One region of the Desemzia sp. FAM 23988 genome, then DNA from elsewhere that is predicted to be linked to it. Evidence: riboswitches for the same ligand, from Rfam matches in the RefSeq annotation. Region 1 holds a riboswitch; the other holds the start of a gene.
The links. A riboswitch is a leader RNA that binds a small molecule or an ion and turns the genes downstream of it on or off. The one in region 1 is predicted to bind lysine.
Positions count from the first base shown of each region.

Region 1 (7,568 bases):
GCACCTTGTTCCACCATCAATTTTGCACCTTCCGCAATTTCTTCAGCTGGTTGGAAGACTAAACGTACTGTACCCTCGAAAGTATCTTTTAATTGATTCAACGCAGAAGCTGCATTCATCAGCATAGACACATGAGCATCGTGCCCGCAAGCATGCATTTTTCCTTCTTCAACTGATTTGTACTCTACTTCATTTAATTGCTGAACCGATAAAGCATCCATATCAGCACGCAATAAAACAGTTTTTCCAGGTTTAGCACCTTTGATTTCAGCGATGACCCCCGTTGGTTTTGTTAAGCGGTAAGAAATACCTAATTCATCTAATTTAGCAGCTATTGTTTTAGTCGTTTCAAATTCTTCTAAAGACACTTCTGGATTCGCATGCAAGTGCCGACGAAAAGCGATCATTTCCTTTTCTTTAGAAGCTATCAATTCTTTAACGGGATTGGTTAATGTAATGGTATCTTGACTCATTCTCTCGGCTCCTTTAGGTTCAGCTGCTTTTATGCAGTAATTGAATTGTCTGAATATTTTGTAATTCTCACTATAACGATTCATTTTTCATTTGTCAAATCGAATTCTCATTACTTTTTAGATTGGTGTATCAACGTTTTTAAATAACTCAGTGTCTTTAATTTGTGAGAAAATTAGAATTGACAAAATATTCTAACTATTTTATCATTTAACACATTACTGTAAAGAAAAGAAATGAGGATTTTTATGAATAGTTTAGTTTCCATCACGATTATTTTTTGTATCTATGCCCTTGGCGATGTGATCGCTGTGAGAACCAAAAGTATTGTTTCTATGTTATTCACCGCATCTGTTTTCTTCTTAATCGCTTTTTGGTTGGGAATGCCTACCTCTATTTTCCAAGACTCCATGTTGTTACAGATCGGAAGCATTTTAATTGGTTTCTTGCTGGTTCATATGGGAACGATGTTGAATATCAAACAATTAAAAGAACAATGGAAAACCGTAGTGATCTGTGTTGCAGCAATTATAGGAATTACAGTGGCACTATTTTTGGTCGTTACTCCATTGATGGGCATAGAGACAGCCTTAGTTGGAGCTCCACCTTTATCTGGAGGCGTGATTGCAGCGATTCAAATGTCAGAAGCTGCTAATGCAATTGGACGCAGCGATTTAGCTTTACTGGCTTCTTTATTGGTCGTTGTCCAAGGTTTTGCCGGATATCCGATCGCCAGCTGGGCTCTGAAAAAAGAAGTTAAATCGTTTAAAGAAAAATACCGCAACAACGAAATCGAGCGCGTACAACAAGAAGAAACAACTTCCCCCTATAAAATATTTTCTGACTTACCTGAAAAATACCAATCAGGAAACGTTTATTTAGCAAAGGTTGCTGTAGTAGCTCTACTAGCCTCATTTGCTGCTAAAGGGCTAACCTCTTTATTAGGATTCCAATTGATCGATGCCAATATTATGTCTTTATTAATGGGGGTATTGTTCAGTGAATTGGGCTTTTTAGAAAAAAACATTCTGACAAAAGCAAATTCTTACGGCTTGGCTATGCCAGCACTAATTGTAGTCATCCTTTCCAATTTAGCTTCAGCCACACCTGACGTATTTCTAGATATACTGCCAGCTTTATTAGCGACTATTGTTTTTGGAACGATTGGAAATGTGCTTTTCTCCTTATTGGTCGGTCGTTTTTTAAAGATCTCACCTTGGATGAGTATCGCTTTAGGAATAACGGCTCTCTTTGGTTTTCCAGGTACAGCCATTTTGCCTGCTGAAGTAGCCAACAGCAATTTCTCAAACAGCGAAGAACGCCAATTATTTCTCGATTCAGTGACGCCTAAAATGCTTGTGGGTGGATTTGTGACAGTATCCATTGGATCAGTTGTCTTAGCAGGATTCTTAGCACCATTATTGATAAATCTTGTAGGATAAGCATCTGCGTTATGAAAAAAAAGGGACTGGGACAATAGTCTTTATCTCTGTCACATATTAAACGGGTGCTTTTAAATGCGTTCCAAAAGCCTGACCACATGCCTATAAACCAGCCTCCCCTTATGAGAAAAAGCATCTCATAAGGGGAGGCTGGTTTATATTCAATGGTCAAAATGTCTTTTGTCCTGCTCTCTCTTGTCTGAATTTTTCTTCACTTGGAGTTGCAGAAGAAAAATCTCCAATTTATCCATTGCCGCTTCTAAGACTTTCATATCTACACAAAAACTGATCCGCACATAATCGTCTGCTTCAAAATAACTGCCTGGAATAAGCGCAACGCCTTGTTCAAGAACTAGCTTCTGGCAGAAATCATATGAAGATAGCCCATATTTTTTGATAGACGGCAATATATAGAAAGTACCATCAGGCAATTCCACATCTACATTCATTGTTTTCAAGCGGTTGTATACGTAATCTCTCCGTAAGCGGTAGGAATTCAGCATCTCTTCGATATTGTAATCCAGTGCTGCTATAGCTGCATCTTGAATAAAGGTGTTGACACAAGAAAGTACATATTGGTGAATCTTGAGGGCTTCTTCGATAAAGTCCCAATCAGCTAATAAGTAGCCGATACGCCATCCAGTCATCGCATAAGGTTTCGAGAAGCTTTGACAGATGATGATGTAACTACGAATATCCTGGTATTTAGTTAATTGCTCAGGTTGTTCGGTAAATAACAATTGATTGTAAACATCATCGCTTATCACAAAAAGTTGGTGTTTCTTCACGGCCTCATAAATCACTTCTAACGAAGACGCATTAAGAATCGTTCCTGTAGGATTATTGGGCGAATTGATGATGATAGCTTTTGTGTTATCGGTAATGGCCGCCTCCAACATCTCTTTGGAAAGTTGGAATTGATTAGTAGAGGTATCGATCGGCACGCATACTCCGCTGTTCATTTGAATCAATTGACGGTATAAAGGAAAAGCCGGTTGTAAAATAATGACTTCTTCCCCAGGGTTGAGTAAAGTGGCTAAAGCCGTTGAAATAGCTTCAGTAGAACCAACCGTGATCATTACTTCTTCTGGTGAATACTCGATGTGATTGGTTTTTTTCTCAAATGCACAAATCGCCTCTCGCAACTCAAGGCTCCCTTGCGCTGATGAGTAATGAGTCTGGTTTTTATTCAGAGAATCGAGCGCAGCTTCTTTTATGGGTGCTGGTGTGGGAAAATCTGGTTCCCCCAAAGTCAGAAAAAGCGAGGCTTGATTGTCTACTGCATACTGATTAAATGCTCGTATCTCACTCGTCTCTACTTTAAGGACGTCTTCATTCAATCGTTCTTTCATTCGATCACTCCTTTTTGCTTATGAAAAAAAGTGTACCAGTTTGCAGAAAAAATACAATATCTAATTTTTTTTCCTGACAAATAGACAACAGAAAAATTTAATGGTAGTATATAAAACATCAAAAAAGCAACTTACAATTTAATAGAGGTAGCAATGTAGATGAGTAATACACCAGAGAAGGCATTCGATGACGATGTATGAAAGGCAGCCATTGCCGAACGATTGAAATCGGCAGATTTTATATCGTGGGGATATGGGAAATACCTATATCACTCCTGCTTAAAAAGCAGAGGCGCTATCATCTGTCTACATAACCATTGTATACATTTAAGACGCCAGAAATGGTGTCTTTTTTTATTGTTTGAGGAAAAAATTGTAAAAAGGAGTTTTGTATATGTCTGTTTACAAATATAACGGCTGCGGAAATACCTTTGTGATCACGGATTTCAAGAATGGAAAAGACTATTCTATGGAGGCTACCTCTTTGTGTAGTTCAGAACAATTTGATACAGATGGCTTAATCGTCGTCAAACAAAATCCGCTAGAGATGCTGCTGTTTAACCGTGACGGTTCCGAAGCTCCAATGTGCGGAAATGGGATTCGTTGTTTTGCCAAATATGTCCTAGACAAAGGTTTGACCACAGAAGAACGATTTCCTGTACAAACATTAGCTGGTGAGATGAACGTAGACATTCTTCAAAATGAGCCGTTCTACTGCGAAGTAAATATTGGTCGACCTGATTACTCAAACCATGCTTTTGATGCTGCTGACGATGCTCCTTACATCAATCGGACAATCTCTATTGATGGAGAAGACGTCACGTTCACCAGTTTGTTTATGGGTACTGTGCATACAGTTGTTTTCGTAGAAGATGCAGTAGCCATGCTGGAGACCGATTTAGGAGAAAAACTGTGCCATCATCCATTGTTTGCTCACCAAACAAATGTCAATTTTGTCCAAGTGCTGAATCGTAAAGAAATCATCGTGCGAACATTTGAACGTGGTGTCGGCTGGACATTGGCTTGCGGTACTGGCTGCAGCGCCAGCTTTGTGGTAGCTAGAGACGCAGGTTTAGTTGAAGATCGTGTAAAAGTACATCTAGAACAAGGAACATTGACTATCTCAGGTACAGAGGACATTTTCATGAATGGACCCGCTGTGTTTGAATACAAAAAATAGCTTTAGTGACTTAACTATTGAATTCTTAGGAGGAAATAATATTGAACGCACAAGAAATTATCCGATTTATTAAAGAAGCTAAAAAACGAACACCTGTGAAAGCTTACATCAATCTAAACGAAGCCATTGATTTCCCTAATTGTAAAGTATTTGGGGAAGGACTATCAAAAGTTGTCTTCGGTGATTACGAAGACTTGAAAGCCATCCTTGAAGAGAACAAAGAGCGTATCAATGATGTTGAACTAGAATACGACCGTAGAAATAGTGCTGTGCCTTTACTGGATACTACTAATGTAAATGCACGAATAGAACCTGGAGCGTTCATTCGAGATCAAGTAGAGATTCACGACCATGCAGTAATCATGATGGGGGCTATCATCAATATTGGCGCTATTGTCGGCGAAAATAGTATGATCGATATGGGAGCAGTTCTCGGTGGCCGAGCTATCGTTGGTAAAAATTGTCACATCGGCGCCGGCGCCGTTTTAGCTGGAGTGGTCGAACCCGCTTCAGCCACTCCTGTAATTGTAGAAGACGATGTCTTGATCGGCGCGAATGCTGTCATTATCGAAGGTGTTCGGATCGGCAAAGGTAGCGTGGTCGCCGCTGGAGCAGTGGTGATCGAGAATGTTCCAGAAAATGTGGTAGTTGGCGGCATTCCGGCGCGTATTTTAAAAGCAAAAGATGAAAAAACAGCCAGCAATACTGAATTGATCGCTGCTTTGCGAGAATTGTAAAATAAAAAAAATGCCATCCCAAAAGATACGCTGCTTCTAAAGTGTCGAAAGTCCATTTGCGTTCCTTTTTTGAGGCAATCTCCTCTTAAAGGGAACGTAATTTAATTTTATGTTCCCTTTTTCCAAAAAAATGAATGCAATAGGGAACGCAAAAAAGCGAGGAACTGGTATATTTCACCGTTTCCTCGCTCCTCATTTTCTAATTGGTTAGAGCCATTTGAAGCGCAATCTCCTACTAGACGAATCTACCTATTCTGCTTCTGCGTGTTCAAATACTAAATGCCATTCATTGCGCTTAGCTAAGAAGTCACGAGCAATTTGCTGTGCTCCCGCTAAAGTGTGGTGAGCTGCCCAGCCACATTGTTTTTCATTGCTGGCTGGAACTTCTGTAGCCACCAATACATCTTTCATTGTTTTTTCAAGTAATCCCAAGATATCTTTATAATCTTCGTGGTTCACAACTGTCAAATAAAAACCTGTTTGGCATCCCATCGGTCCGAAATCAACCACGTAATCTGCATGATTGCGGATCAATTCAGCCGTCAAATGTTCTAAAGAGTGAACAGACATCATGTCCAAATGTTCTTTATTGGGTTGTGCCATACGCACATCATATTTTAAAATACGGTCCCCATTTAGTCCTGTTTTCTCACTCGCTAAACGTACATACGGGGCACGGACTTTTGTATGATCCAAGTTAAAACTTTCAACATTCGTTTTTTCTGACATATTAAAAACTCCTTTTTTAGTTTAATTTGCTTTCTTGCCTTCTACGATCCAAACATACGGGTTCATTTGCGTAAAGGAAACGCTGAAACCAGCATCCTTGAAAGAGCGATACAAATCGGGTATCAAGGGATAGTATTCTCGTTTTAAATCTTCTTCTAGATCATAAAATTGGTTGTGAGCAGCTTCAGCTAGCTTTTGCTCATAAGAATCTCGGTCTATAAACATGGTATCTGCAAAAACTACGCTTCCTCCATCTTCCAGAAGCTCATAATATTGATGCAGAACTTCTGCTTTCTCGTTGGCATTCAAATGGTGGAACACATATGAACTCAAAATAGTGTTTATTTTGTAAGGAGGCAACGGAAAAGTTTGCATATCCCCATCAATAATATCGACAGTTCCCAACAGTTTAGCATCTGCTAGCTGCCTCATTTCTCCAGAAGGCTCAATGGGATAAACTCTTTTCCCCGCTGCCAACAGTTTTCGCGTTAAATTTCCAGTCCCGACCCCCAGCTCCAGAACAAATTCGCCACTTCGTTTGACCAGTTCTTGCAAAATCGAGTCGTATCCTAAAAAAACTTCCTTGTACTCTTCATCTTCTCCAGTTACAAAATCATCGTAATCCGTTGCCCAATCTGTGAAAATATCCAGAAATTCTCTTCCCATTCATTATCCCTCCATAGATGATGAAACAGATGTTAAAGCCTGCTCCAAATCTGCGATCAAATCTTCAGCATCTTCCAAGCCTACTGAGAATCTGACCAATTCATCTTTGATACCTGATTTTTCACGGTCTTCTTTAGGAATGGAACCATGAGTCATTAAGGCTGGAATCTCGATCAGACTTTCGACCGCGCCCAAGCTTTCCGCTAAAGTGATCAATTCCAACTTTTCTACAAATGCTTTAGCAGATAGTCCTTCTTTCAATTCGAATGAGACCATTCCGCCAAATCCACTGGTTTGTTTCTTCGCGATCTCATGTCCGACATGGCTTTCTAATCCAGGATAGTAGACTTTTTCGATAGCTGCATGATTGTCTAAATACTCTACGATGGCTGCGGCATTTTTTTCATGAGCGTCCATCCGAATGCCTAATGTTTTAATTCCGCGTTGCAAAATCCAGCTATCTTGAGGTCCTAAAATCCCGCCGATCGCATTTTGCAGAAAACCAATTTGTTCCGCTATTTGTGAGTCACTTGTAGTTACTAGACCAGCCACGATGTCACTGTGCCCACCTAGATATTTAGATGCGCTGTGTAAGACAATATCCGCACCTAATGTCAATGGACGTTGATGATAAGGTGTAGCAAATGTATTGTCTACAATCGTTATCAAATCGTGTTTTTTAGCGATTTCAGCCACTGCTTGAATATCAGTGATTTTCAATAATGGATTAGTAGGCGATTCTAAGAAAACGGCTTTTGTTTCTGGAAGAATAGCTGGTTCGATAGTCGTTAAATCACTCGTATCTACTACCGTAAAGGTCAACCCCAATCTTTTCAATACAGAATTGATCAGACGATAAGTTCCACCGTACACATCGTCACCTACTATGATATGATCCCCTTGTGAAAATAACGAGAAAATAGTATGCGTTCCTGCTGAACCAGAGGCGAAAGCAAAGCCTTTGACTCCACCTTCAATATCTTTGATCAAT
Region 1 covers NZ_JBGQQS010000008.1:66,897-74,464, forward strand. The annotation lists gene ACEN4L_RS06290 (amidohydrolase) at 1-473, opposite strand, end outside; gene ACEN4L_RS06295 (hypothetical protein) at 720-1,913, shown strand; gene ACEN4L_RS06300 (pyridoxal phosphate-dependent aminotransferase) at 2,075-3,265, opposite strand; lysine riboswitch at 3,400-3,571, shown strand; gene dapF (diaminopimelate epimerase) at 3,660-4,445, shown strand; gene dapD (2,3,4,5-tetrahydropyridine-2,6-dicarboxylate N-acetyltransferase) at 4,487-5,182, shown strand; gene ACEN4L_RS06315 (S-ribosylhomocysteine lyase) at 5,432-5,911, opposite strand; gene ACEN4L_RS06320 (class I SAM-dependent methyltransferase) at 5,933-6,577, opposite strand; gene ACEN4L_RS06325 (cystathionine gamma-synthase) at 6,581-7,568, opposite strand, start outside.

Region 2 (7,568 bases), on a different contig from region 1:
CAGCTGAAACAAGACCGACAATAATACCGACGGATGAGCCGCCGATCAATCCAGATACACCAATCGTTAATACACGTGTATTAGCTAGAGCAGAATTTGCAGATAATTGTGTGACAAATTGATTGACGATCATTTCGTCTTGATTGATCTCCACACCCGTGTAATTAGAAATAAAAGCAAATACACTAAACATCACAATTAATTTGAGCTTCGAACTCATCCGAGAGCGATTTGTCAAAATATTTTTAAAATAAGGAATATTGATCAGCAAATAAGCCAGAATAATAATTAGACCGCCTCTTTCAAGCATGAGAATAAATAATGAAAACACCTTTCACGCCTCCTATTCATTTATTCTTAGTCTACACTAATCTTTTCAAAATAGTGAGATTTTATTCAAATAATTTTTTGCATTGAATTAAAAAATGCCCTTTTTCTTAGAATTTCCCCCTAAAATATTGCAATTATAAAGTGAATCCTGTATAGTTTGTAGCGGTTAAGAAACTGAATATTATTCAATGTGATGTAGAGGCTGCGGTAATTAAGAGTAGGGTTTTCTGAAAGGAATTATCGCCGAAGTGCAGATGTACTGGGGTTACGCTAAATAAGCGTAACACTGCCTGAACAAATTGCCCAAATTTGTTTTTAGGAGAGCTCTTCATATTGCGGGCAGAAGGTATAGTATAACGGAAAAGACTATGGGCCCTTTTGCTCATAGTCTTTTTGCGTTTTTTAAGAGCTTACTCTGCTTCTGTACTCAAGGGAATACATTTTATTTAGTAGTATTTCGTTTCAAGAAATGATTAGGAGGATTTACCATGGAGAAACAAAAAAGGTCTAGAATCCCTCACACATTTGTAACGCTGATAGCTTTTACAATTGTGATGGCGATTCTAACGTATGTGTTGCCTGCAGGGCAATTTGAACGAACTGAGGTGAATGGACGGACAGTTGTTATTCCGAATTCCTATACAGTAGTGGATTCTAACCCACAAGGTTTATTTGATGTATTAAAGTCTATTCCAACGGGAATGACAGAGACAGCTGACATTATCTTTTTCTTATTTATTGTAGGTGGTGCTTTTCAACTGATTACCGATTCAGGAATGATCAGTTCGGGGATCAGCTTGCTGGTTAAAAAATTACAAGGAAAAGAAAAATGGGTCATCCCTATTTTGATCTTAGTGTTTGGTATTTTAGGATCTACAATGGGGCTTTCTGAAGAAACGATTGTATTTATTCCCATTGGAGTCGCACTTGCTTTAGCATTAGGGTACGATGCCTTAGTTGGTTTGGGGATGATTTCACTGGGAGCAGCCATTGGTTTCTTCGCTGGTTTTATGAACCCGTTTTCTGTCGGAGTCGCTCAGGAAATTGCCGAATTGCCTTTATTCTCGGGAGTCGGTTTCCGGTTAATTATTTTAGCGATCTTGTGGATCGTTACTTCTGCTTACTTGATGCGTTATGCAGAAAAAGTGAAAAAAAATCCAGAAAATAGTTTGTTGTACAACCGTAAAAAAGGCACTCATGTGACGGAAGGGACCATCAATTTCGACGACCTTCCTCCATTCACTAAGCGCCATTTAGCAACGTTGCTTGTATTTGTCGGCGGATTTGCCATCATCGGTTACGGTGTATTCCAATATGGCTGGTTTATTGTAGAGATTGGTTCAGTCTTCTTAGGAATGGGGATTTTAACGGGTTTCATCTCCAGAATGAGACCCAGTGAAATTGCGGAGTCCTTTGTTGTGGGAGCAAAAGAAATGGTCTTTGCCGGCCTAGTTGTTGGTGTTGCTCGCTCTATTTTAGTGGTCATGGAAAATGGGTTGATCATTGATACGTTAATCAATGGTTTGTCTAATGTAATCAGTTCGTTACCAGACTCATTAGCTGTTGTGGGGATGTACCTTACACAAATCGTCGTTAACTTCTTCATTCCTTCAGGCAGCGGACAAGCAGCTGCTACAATGCCAGTTATGATTCCGTTAGCTGATACTCTTGGTATCACTAGACAAACGGCTGTACTGGCCTTCCAATTCGGAGATGGCTTTATGGATTCAATCATTCCGACATCTGGTGTATTAATGGCACAATTATCGATTGCTAAAGTTTCTTATGATACTTGGTTGAAATTTATCGGTAAATTGATGGGAATCTGGCTGACTATCGGACTGATTTTCTTATTGATCGCAAACGCTATTCAATATGGTCCTTTTTAATCAACTGAAGACACAAAAAAAGTGAGGCTGCATCGTGCGCCTCACTTTTTTGTGTCTTTAGTTGTCTAGTAAATGGTGTTCTTTCACTAAACTGATCAATCGTTGTGTCAATGAAGCGGTGAACCCCCATAAGTAATGATCATCCAAATTGTAAAAAGCAATCTGATTTCGCGCATGACGGAATTTGTAGTTTTTCCCATTTGGAATACGATCATAAGGGAAATCTTTAGGGTAATTCATCATCATGTCCACCGAATAGTAATCAGGCTCATTTTTCATGAAGTACCGTAGTGGAACTGTATACACTTCAGCCACTTCTTCGTTCCAAACGATGTCTTTGATATCGATCCCTTTAATTTCTCCTATAAAAGAATGGATAATAGAATTGTTTTGGACGATAAAATCCATTTCTCCGATAACTTGGATGGATTCACCTGGGATCTGCAATTCTTCTATCGTTTCTCGTACGGCAGCCTCTTGATAGCTTTCTCCTAGTTCTACTTTACCTCCTGGAAAAGACGTATCTCCTGGTTGAGAAATATGCTGACTGCGGACCTCATATAAGATATGCGGAAATCCTTTCACCATGATGATCGGGATCAGGACAGCATATTCTCTTTTGACGTGTAATGCTTTTGGTTGATATTCTGAAAAAAAATGTTGGATGTTTTCTAACAAATGATTCTCCCCTCTTTTCTGTCTTTTCGCACCCGCACCTAGAGACCTATTTGATATCTTGCAATTGGACGATAGACCAACTGGTCATGGATACGAGTACTTTCAAATAAAGTGATGTTGTCGATCGTTACAGGAACAGCTTTCCAATTCAATTCTTGTCTCATTTGCTCAAAAGAATCAAGGAGTACGATATTCCTGCCAAATGTAACGTGAGGAGCATATGACCTCTTTTCCATCTCTAAATGGTGGTGCAAAAAATGTTGATGGAGTTTTTCGTACAATTCATTTAACTGTTGATCAGAATCAGGACCAGCCCATAAGATGGATTTATTCTTTTTGAGAAATTGACCTAGATGATCTAAGGAAAGGTCAAAAGGTTTTGAATCTCCTGCTACAGACGAAACAATTGACCTTAAGATATCGCTATGGGGTGTTTCTCCAATGAACTGCAGCGTCAAATGGAAGTTCATTAGAGAAGTGAAATGACCTTTGACAACATATGGACGAATCTGCTGCTGCAATTCGAACAACTTTTCTTTGACAGGACAACTTAATTCAATACCGATAAATATCCGCATAATGTGGGTCACCCTTCTATTATTTCTTTCGTTGCCACCATTTTTTCTTTGATTTTGGTTGAGGATCTTCGGTTTGAATGTCGGAAAGAGAATCAATGGATTTTTCTTTACCGCCTTTTTTCAGTCGTTCTTCAAATTTTTCTCGCATCAACGTTTCAATGTTCTTCAAGTCTGGATATTTGTCATCTTTTTCCCCTTTAGCGATGACCGCCAATACTTCAATATAGCTCATAGCTAGAGCAGTAGTCATCATTGAAGCTGTGGTCCCGCTGATGATTCCACCAGCAATCGTTCCTGCACCAGGAATGAATTTGACGATATTGGATACGATGTATCGACCAGCAAATGTAGCGCCGCCTGTTCCGCCAATTGCAGCAACTAAACTAGTGATCGTGGCTTTATCCATGGAAATACCAAATATAGCTGTGATATGAGCCAGCAATCCTATTTGCATCGGAACGAGTAAAGAGGCATCTGAAAAAGGAATAGGTACAAAGCCGATACCGAATGACGAAACAATATACTTCACTGCCCAATTGCGAGCTGACTTGGCTTTCAACGCAATGTCAACTTGCTGGGCATTATTAAAAGCTTCCTTAGTTTCTTCCGGTATGATTTCAAAAGTCGTTTGAATCAATTCATTTAGCCCGAAAGCAGGAATGGACAATTCATCTGTGATGCGAAAGTCTTCAGCCATCACATTGATCACACTGACTACGTTCAAATTCAGGTTTTCAATATATGATTTGAACTCTTTTGCAGGTTCTCCCATAGATTGTGTCAGAACAATAATAACAGGCACATGAGCACTTAGTTCTCGAATCATGTCGATCTCCATTTGTTCAATCCTTGAAGAATTGGCATTGATGCAGTAATAAGCTACATGGATCGCTTCTTTAACGCCCAACTCTTTCCTTTTTTTGATCGTATCAAAGATCTCTTTTTTGACTGTCTGCTGAGTCTCTTCTTTGAGTTCGAGTCCTTTGGTATCATACAATACGATAGGAATATGTTCTTTGGAAATTCTTCTCAAATGTTGAGTTACCGGTTTTCCAACTCCTGTAGCAGCTAGGCGTTCTCTAAAGACGTTGTTGATCAACGTACTTTTTCCAACTCCGGTCTTTCCTGCTAAAAGGATGTTGATCGGATGCATATTGGCGACTTCTTCTTTTGTTTTGTGGAGTATTTCTTCCACTACACTAAAATCAGTTTGCTTTTTCATTTTTCCAGCCTCCAAGCAACTCTATTTTTTACGTTTGTAATTGGATTGTTTAGAACAAGTTTATCACACTGTGGTTTTAATCGGAAGAAATCAAGCATTTATCAGCACAGGAAGAACCTCTCAGATTTTGCTGTCAGTCTTGTGGGAAGGATAAAAATAAACCCTCAGATGAAGTTTATACTCCAAACTGAGGGGTTATTTGCTATGACTGATTTAGTTGTATGGATTATCCGCTAAGGGTTCTACTTGAACCGGTTGCCATCCTTGATTGTCTACCCAACGTAAAAGAACTTGGTACGTTTCCGTTTGAGCATTATTGGAAATAACTGTTTCGACCTGTTGATCTCCAGCATTTCCTACCCACCATTCAATCATGTCGCCCTCACTGATACCTGTGGCAACAGAGGAAGCACGTTTGATTTCAATACGGTCTTGCGAACCTTCAGAGTAATTGGTTGTGTGTTCTCCAGATTGTTCTGTCCCAACCGGATCCCAATCTCCAGAAGCTGCTTCGTCATCCGGTTCTTCAGATTCTGAATCTGATGATTCTTCTTCACTGCTTTCTGATGCTGAAGAACTTGATTCAGAAGATTGTGAGCTCTCACTTTCTGAACTGTTCTCACTATTTGTTTCTTCTTCGCTGCTTTCAGAAAGCATTGAGCTGGATTCACTAGAAGTATCTAAGAATGAATTTTCATCCTCTTCTCCACCACCGCCAAATATAGTATATGCAAGGAACAGCAAACTCAAAATAAGAATGATCACTAAACCAATGGTAATCTTTCGAGTTAAGCTCTGCTCTTTATTGTTTGTAGAACGATTATTCGTTCGTGTTGGTTTCTTAGGATCTTTCATGTAAATACCTCTCCATTTCTATCACACTGTTTAGGAAAAAAATGCCCTCTCCCACAAAAACTAGTATAACATTGAAGTCGATGACAAATCATTTCGAAATGATTACTATTAGATGACTAAAAGGATTTATTTTTCTTAGTTGGCGAGATTTTCAACAACGGTTTGGCAATAATCGGCCCTAAAATACCTGCAGCTAATGCTTCTGCGATTCCGTTTGTCAAAACAACTCCACCTAAGACATACATCAGATTTGAACTGTCCACATTAATAGCTGTCGCGTAATCATCCTTGTAAAAAAGATAAATAAAACCTAGTACCAAGATTGTATTCGTAAGAGAAGCTAAAACAGCTGCTAAGGCCATTCCAAAAGTTTGATTCTTTGTTTTTTTTCTAAACGTATAGAAAACCAGACCAGCAACAAGCCCGACTAGAATACGTGGCAACACTGAGATCAACGGGTTGGTAAAAATCAGCGGGTCTAATGGTGTCTGAGGTGCCGCAAATGCACGGACTAGGCGAATAATGCCCCAAACCCCTCCAACGATCATTCCTTCTTTAGTACCTAAAACCAATGAAGCGACAATAACCGTAATATGGATAATGGTAGGATTCAGTGGAGGAATCGGAATATATCCAAGAAAAGGAACAAAGCTTTGCAATAATATAATGGCTGTAAAAATACCTAAAATAGCCGTACGATACGCTTTGTTGTTTGAGTTTTTCATTTCTTTATTACCCTTCTTTCCAAATGGTGTTTTTCTTCCTTATTTTACCTGATGTGAGAAACAATTACATTAAAATAGTCCAAACTGATCTGAGACAAATTAAATGTGGTCATCCATGTATTGATCCAATAATTCTATGACCGACTCTCTCCCATAATCTTGAATAAAGTCATTGAACAAACCTAAAAATATACTGCCTTTTTTTGCGGTTCCTTCACTTTCATCTTCAAAAAAACGAATAAAATAGGATTGATAATTCTGGAACCCATCTACAAAACCCAGACTTTTAATAAATCGATTTTCTTCTACTTCCGCATCTAGTTGATTTTCCAGTCTTTTAGTTTCTTCAGACTGATCTATTACCAGCTGCACTAATTCTTCTTTTGATAAACTATTCAATGTTTTAAAATCCATTCTTTATCCCCTCAGTGCTTCTTTTTTATTTTGTGCTTCAAAATGAGCTATGCTTCGATTTGCTCTACCCAATAACACAAGTAAAAGCTGCTTTTCGTCAATAGGCCATCCTCTTAAAATGAACCCTAATTGTTGTTCAATTTCAAAGAGTAAAGTATTCGTTAACGTCAAAGCTTCTTCCGTAAGGTATAAATAAGCGTACCGTTTGTCTGTACCGGCTTCTTTTACTATCCAACCTTTTTTACTCAATGTATTGACTTGGCGGCTTAATGTTGATTTATCCAAGGCTGTAATAATGGTTAACTCTTTTAATGTTTTGTGCTCATCTTTAATCGTCTTCATGATCGTAAATGCTGATTGAGTAACATTATGATCAGCTAATATCGTGCTCAACAATTTACGGTAATGATTTTGGAACTCTTCCATTTTGACCAATAAGTCGTGACTTGAAACTTCGTAATCCACTGTTCTCGCTCCCCCTATAATATATGTCAACTCCTAATGTTTGTATGTAGCAACTATATAGTAAAAAGCTTGCAAATGCAATGGATATCAAAAGAGAAATCCATTTAAAAAAATTTTTTTAAAGTCTCTATTTTTTACAAGATAAAAAGAACTTAGTCGATTGACCAAGTTCCTTTTACAATAAATGAATTAGTTGTATAACCAAATGAAATAAGTTTACAGTTGATTTATCTTAGCTAAATAGCGTTTCATTGGATAGTTGAGATCCCGCCGTAGCTTTTTGGAAAAGTGCCATTACATCTGGAACCGTTAGTCGTGATTTTTCTTCTCCACTCACATCCACGACAACTTTTCCTCTGTTCATCATAATCATTCGATTCCCATAAGTTAAGGCATCTTGCATATTGTGTGT
Region 2 covers NZ_JBGQQS010000017.1:9,727-17,294, forward strand. The annotation lists gene ACEN4L_RS09655 (LytS/YhcK type 5TM receptor domain-containing protein) at 1-331, opposite strand, end outside; lysine riboswitch at 519-665, shown strand; gene ACEN4L_RS09660 (YfcC family protein) at 819-2,219, shown strand; gene ACEN4L_RS09665 (NUDIX hydrolase) at 2,277-2,897, opposite strand; gene thpR (RNA 2',3'-cyclic phosphodiesterase) at 2,936-3,475, opposite strand; gene ACEN4L_RS09675 (YcjF family protein) at 3,495-4,697, opposite strand; gene ACEN4L_RS09680 (YrrS family protein) at 4,911-5,552, opposite strand; gene ACEN4L_RS09685 (ECF transporter S component) at 5,669-6,277, opposite strand; gene ACEN4L_RS09690 (hypothetical protein) at 6,377-6,691, opposite strand; gene ACEN4L_RS09695 (MarR family winged helix-turn-helix transcriptional regulator) at 6,695-7,156, opposite strand; gene ACEN4L_RS09700 (ABC transporter ATP-binding protein) at 7,389-7,568, opposite strand, start outside.
Region 2: linked by a shared signal. The riboswitch ahead of ACEN4L_RS09660 (YfcC family protein) and the one ahead of dapF (diaminopimelate epimerase) in region 1 are both predicted to bind lysine.